2 regions of the Clostridium sp. DMHC 10 genome follow, and region 2 is predicted to be linked to the other one. Evidence: riboswitches for the same ligand, from Rfam matches in the RefSeq annotation. Region 2 holds a riboswitch; the other holds the start of a gene.
What was found. A riboswitch is a leader RNA that binds a small molecule or an ion and turns the genes downstream of it on or off. The one in region 2 is predicted to bind S-adenosylmethionine.

Region 1: another riboswitch for S-adenosylmethionine. It lies ahead of metK (methionine adenosyltransferase); the one in region 2 lies ahead of metA (homoserine O-succinyltransferase).

What each region holds. Positions count from the first base shown of each region.
Region 1 covers NZ_LGVB01000015.1:1,854,057-1,857,244, forward strand. The annotation lists gene yyaC (spore protease YyaC) at 1-377, opposite strand, end outside; tRNA gene AGR56_RS10990 (tRNA-Tyr) at 702-786, shown strand; tRNA gene AGR56_RS10995 (tRNA-Val) at 794-869, shown strand; tRNA gene AGR56_RS11000 (tRNA-Thr) at 885-960, shown strand; tRNA gene AGR56_RS11005 (tRNA-Tyr) at 966-1,050, shown strand; SAM riboswitch class I at 1,119-1,218, shown strand; partial or broken gene metK (methionine adenosyltransferase) at 1,284-2,460, shown strand; gene AGR56_RS11015 (ATP-dependent RecD-like DNA helicase) at 2,801-3,188, shown strand, end outside.
Region 2 covers NZ_LGVB01000015.1:1,604,601-1,607,788, forward strand. The annotation lists gene AGR56_RS09795 (2-isopropylmalate synthase) at 1-268, opposite strand, end outside; gene metA (homoserine O-succinyltransferase) at 430-1,341, opposite strand; SAM riboswitch class I at 1,438-1,547, opposite strand; gene AGR56_RS09805 (aromatic acid exporter family protein) at 1,726-2,622, shown strand; partial or broken gene AGR56_RS09810 (DUF1848 domain-containing protein) at 2,783-3,188, opposite strand, start outside.

The sequences.
Region 1 (3,188 bases), 250 kb from region 2:
ACATCTGGAAGTGATTTTCCAACGCCTTTTCCTGGATGTATTGCATAATCGCGTATTTGTATTTCACCTATATTTTCAGCATCTCCTAGGCAAGCATCTATGCCAATGATTGTTGATGAAATATGCTTGCTTTTAATTTCTGATAATCTCTTATCTAAATTTAGAGCATGTATTGGATCGGAAATTGTTCCATAGACATTTAAAGGAAAGAATTTTTCTTTTAGCATTGTGCCTACCATGGGACCAAGACAATCTCCAATACATCTATCTGTTCCAATACATACAATTATTGTGTTATCATTTATATATTTTTGTAGAAAATTGGAAATTTTATAATAGGACATTGGAGCATTGTATAAAGTTCTTATTTTATTCAATAAAATCACCTCCTAATAATCTATATGAGGCTTTTTTAATTAATATTTATTTTTTTATGAGTATAAATGAAAAAATATTGTTAAGTGAAATTAAATTGACTTATCTTTAAATAAGCTATTAGAGGCTTAAGAATTTATGTCATATAAGGAATTATAACTATATGTATAAAAGTGAGAAATAACGAGAAAAAGGTATTTATTTTAAGTTAATTATAAATTATGGTATATAATTAGCGTTGATTTTTTTATAGTATCAAGGTATACTACTATTTGTCGGTGCGAGAGAGAAGCCTTAAGCCGGATGATAAAACTTAATTTAAATGTGGAGGAATTCCCGAGTGGCCAAAGGGGGCAGACTGTAAATCTGTTAGCTCAGCTTTCGATGGTTCGAATCCATCTTCCTCCACCATTAATATGGGCGCTTAGCTCAGCTGGGAGAGCATCTGCCTTACAAGCAGAGGGTCACAGGTTCGAGCCCTGTAGTGCCCACCATATAAAACTTAATAAGCTGGCATAGCTCAATTGGTAGAGCAACTGACTTGTAATCAGTAGGTTGTGGGTTCAATTCCTACTGCCAGCACCAAATGTGGAGGAATTCCCGAGTGGCCAAAGGGGGCAGACTGTAAATCTGTTAGCTCAGCTTTCGATGGTTCGAATCCATCTTCCTCCACCACTAATTGACACAATAGTGTCTTTTGTTTTATACTGAAAAATGATATAATGTAAATAGTATTTATTTGACTCTTATCAAGAGAGGTGGAGGGAAATGGCCCAATGAAACCCGGCAACCGGTGCATGTGCATTAAGGTGCCAATTCCTGCAGTTTCCTGCAAGATAAGAGAGATTTGAATTTAAAAGTCTCTTCTTATTGAAGAGACTTTAATTTTTTATAGGGAGGAATATTAAATGAAGAGATTATTTACATCTGAGTCTGTAACTGAAGGTCATCCAGATAAAATATGTGATCAAGTTTCAGATGCTGTATTAGATGCATTACTTGAAAAAGATAAAAATGCTAGAGTTGCTTGTGAAACAACTGTTACAACTGGAATTGTTAATGTAATGGGTGAAATATCAACTAACTGTTATGTCGATATTCCAAGTGTTGTGAGAAAGACTATAAGGGAAATAGGATATACAAGAGCTAAATATGGATTCGATTGTGATACGTGTGCTGTTGTTACATCTATAGATGAACAATCAAGTGATATTGCAATGGGAGTTGATGAAGCATTAGAGGCTAAAAAAAGGTGAAATGGATAAAATAGACGCAATAGGTGCTGGTGACCAAGGTATGATGTTTGGTTTTGCAACAAATGAAACACCAGAATATATGCCAATGCCAATAGCTCTTGCTCATAAGCTTGCCAAGAGACTTTCTGATGTAAGAAAAGATAACACTATAGATTATCTAAGACCAGATGGTAAAACTCAGGTTACTGTTGAATATGATGATAATAAACCTGTAAGAATTGATGCTGTAGTTGTATCGACGCAGCATAGCCCAAAAGCAACTCATGAACAAATTGAAAAAGATGTTATTGAGAAAATTATAAAACCAGTGATACCTGCTGAGCTTCTAGATAAGGATACTAAATATTATATAAATCCTACGGGAAGATTTGTTATTGGAGGACCTCAAGGCGATTCAGGACTTACTGGAAGAAAGATAATCGTTGATACTTACGGTGGATATGGTAGACATGGTGGTGGAGCTTTTTCAGGAAAAGACCCTACAAAAGTTGATAGATCTGCTGCTTATGCTGCAAGATGGGTAGCTAAGAATCTTGTGGCAGCAGGTGTTGCAGATAAGCTAGAAATTGAACTTGCATATGCAATAGGTGTTGCAAAGCCTGTTTCTATAGAAATTGATACTTTTGGAACAGGAAAAATTTCAGATGATAAAATAGTTGAAATAGTTCAAAAGGTTTTTGATTTAAGACCTGGAGCAATAATAAGGGATTTAGATCTTAGAAGACCTATATATAAGCAAGTAGCAGCTTATGGACATTTTGGAAGAACTGATATTGATGTTCCTTGGGAAAAGTTAAATAAGGTTGAAGAAATAAAAAAATTATTTTAAATATGGTGTTATAGTGAAACTACTGTGAAATTTAAGCTATTTATGTACCAAAATACCAATCTTCAAGGGATTATGGTGCACATATAGTTTGTAATTGAGCTAGTTTCACTGTAAGCAAAACAATTTAAAAGTGTAAGAAAACTAATGTTATGATATGCCATCTTGCGGTAGACAGTTAAAATAATAAAACTGTTTATTTCAAGAAAGGCATATTTTTTATGAAATTATAAAAGTGATGGTAATTGAGAAAATTATGAAAAAACGTTATAATAGCTAAGTAGGGATATGATAGGAGTATCTCTTTTTTAACTAAAGTACTTTAATAGTAAGGAGATTTAATATGGAAGAACTTCAGTGTGTGGTTGAGTCAATCGTATTTAAAAATGAAGAAAATGGTTATGTGGTTGCAATAACCGAAGATGAAAATTCTAAGAAAATAACCATAACTGGATGTATACCATATATAATGGAAGGACAATCACTTAAAATTTCAGGAGAATGGACTGTTCATCCACAATTTGGTCAACAATTTAAGGTAGAAAAATGCGATGAAATTTTACCAAATTCACTAGTTGGAATTGAAAAATATTTAGCATCAGGAGTTATTTCAGGTATAGGGCCTGTAACAGCAAAAAAAATAGTTGATAAGTTTGGTGACAAAACACTTGAGGTACTTGACAATGACGTATATAGGTTAAGGGAGATTGATGGTATAGGAGACAAAAAAA
Region 2 (3,188 bases):
TTTTTATGCAATTATATACTTCGTCAATATCACGTCTTATAGCTCTTGATGGAACAGAAATTGTAGTTTTAGTACCAACCTTTTGAGCTATAGCTTTAGTAATTTCTAAATCATTATGCGATAAGGATGGAAAACTCGTTTCTATTATGTCAACTTTCATCTTTTGAAGTTGATATGCAATCTTTAGTTGCTCATTTATATTAAGCTTAGCACCCGGAATTTTTTCACCATCTCTCAAGGTCGTATCCATGATCAATATTTTCTTCATAATACTTTTACCTCCATCATATATAGCTTTTGCATATTCGTCTATAAAACAAAACCTCATCTCAAACCAGAGACGAGGTTATAATCCCGCTACCATTTAAAAAGATAACTAATTGTATATACTTATGATAATATTTATAGTCACACATGTCAATAGCTATTTTATTTTTTAATCTCATATGGAGTTTCTTGGTATACATAATAGTTAAGCCAATTTGAAAAAAGTAAATTCGCATGCCCTCTCCACGTAACAAGAGGTTTTTTTGACGGATCATCATCTTCAAAATAATTTTTAGGTGGTTTAATATCCAAACCTAAATCTAAATCCCTTACATACTCATCATTTAAAGTATTTTTATCATACTCAGAATGCCCCATTACAAATATTTGCTTCCCTTTTTTATTTGAAACTATATAAACACCAGCTTCATTCGATTCCGCAAGAATTTGAAGATTTGGATTTTCCTCTATATCCTCTTTTTTAACAGTAGTATGTCTAGAATGAGGAGCGTAAAATTTATCATCAAAACCTCTTGTAAGTTTAACATGTTCCTTTGTTACAGTATGATTAAATACTCCAAACAATTTTTCAGGAAGTTCATATTTTTTTATTCCATAATGATAATACAACCCAGCTTGAGCACCCCAACATATATGAATTGTAGATGTTACATTTGTATTAGTCCATTCAAATATTTCGCAAAGTTCTTTCCAGTAATCTACATCTTCAAATTTCATTGTTTCAACTGGTGCACCAGTTATTATCATTCCATCAAATTTTTCATTTTTGATTTCGCTAAACTTTTTATAAAACATTAAAAGGTGCTCTTGAGATGTATTTTGTGAGGCATGTGTCTCTGTATGAATAAATGTTGGATTCACCTGAAGCGGAGAATTACCAATTAATCTTAAAATTTGAGTTTCAGTAACAATCTTTTTAGGCATTAAATTTAAAATTAAAATATTAAGTGGTCGTATATCTTGATGATAAGCCCTATTTTCATGCATAAAGAATATATTTTCATTTTCCAGAGTTTGAGCTGCTGGAAGATTATCAGGTATTTTTATTGGCATATATGTCACCGTCCTATATATAAAATTAAAACATAAAAAATCCGTTTTCAAACAAGAAAAACGGATTATAAGTATCAAAAATACTCAAAACTGTTTTTCTTATCTTTCAAAACATAAGTTTTGCAGGAATTAACACCGTACATTGAAATGATAATGCCGGTTGTTAGGTTTCATTGGGCCAGTCCCTCCACCATTCTAGATAAGAATTAACCATATTACTTTTATATTATAGTTGTTTGTTTGTTAAATTGCAATATTTTTAATTAAGTTTACAATAAATTGCATTTACATAATAAGTATTATGTAAATTAATATCCCTACTTTGAATATTTTGCTTAACTATACTATAATATTAAGGTATTTTAAATTTTATGAGGTGATTAAATGAAACCTATTGGGATGAGAAATATAAAAACTGCTCTATCTGTATTTTTATGTGTTTTAGTATCTAGATTACTAAAGATGGAATACCCATTTTATGCTGCTATAGCCGCTGTAATATCAATGAGTTCCTCCGTTACTGATTCCTATATTGCTGGAAGAAACAGAATGTTTGGAACTTTCGTAGGTGCTATGATAGGTCTTTTATTTTCGCTTGTTTTACCTGGAAATATATTATTATGCGGTGTAGGTATTATAATTATCATCTACATATGTAATATATTAAATTGGAATAAATCCATAAGTATTGCATGCATAGTTTTTACTGCTATAATGACAAATTTAAATGGCAGAAATCCTTTTTCATACAGCTTTAATAGGCTTTTAGATACTCTGCTTGGTATCACCATTGCATTAGCAGTAAATTATATTTTTATACCTCCTAAATATGTGGGTAAAATAATACATCAATGTAATACTGTAATAGATCATCTATTTATAATATTCGGCAAAAACACTATTTATAATGAAGAAATAAATTTAAAAGAGTACAGTGACAAATTAAATAAATTAGAAAACTATATAACTACCTACAGCAAAGAAATAAGATTTTCTAAGGAAACTGCAATAAAAATAGATAATATAAAAAGTATGATAACTCAATTTAACAAAGCTTATTACTCTTTAAATATATTAAATTCATTAAAACATAGTAAAAATTTAAATAAGGACAATGCAGCAAAAATAGAAGCCATATTTAATAAAAAAGTCCCCTCACATGAAGGCACCTATACGGATGAACTTATTGTATATAATTATCATGTAGGCGAATTATTAAATATATTGGAATCTTTGATTGAGAATAATATAACCAAGGATGAATTTATTATGAAAATATAAAAAAATCTCCACATACATAAATAAGCTATGTGGAGATTTTTTAAAGTACTTACTTTTAAAATTTTTATTGAATTAATATTTTAGTTAACATTGATTTGTATTTACATAATAATTGTTATGTAAATAGTAGTGCACCTGCTTTTAATAAAGATAAAATTAACTATTTAAACAAACTCATCTGTTGAGTAAATTCTTTTATAGATTTCATTTTTCTAATAGTTATTTTTTCATCACCTCTTAAATTTCCTACTAACATAGGTGAATTAGGATTATGCTTTAGCCAATTATCTTGGACTAATTGATTATTAAAATTTGCATAGCAGTATAGACAATGATGTTTGCAAGTATTATACTGTTCAATATCTACACTTTTTACACACCCGCATACTTCCCTTTGTGTATCATCTTTTTTTACATCTATCTGTCTTTTTATATAAATCTAAAAAACTTATAACACACTTATCTGTGTATCCTGCAAGCTGCTTACAAAACTTTTCAAACCGCTCATAATGGTATTCTTTAGTATAAAAGTCATTTAGTAATATGGGGTCATATCTCCATATTAC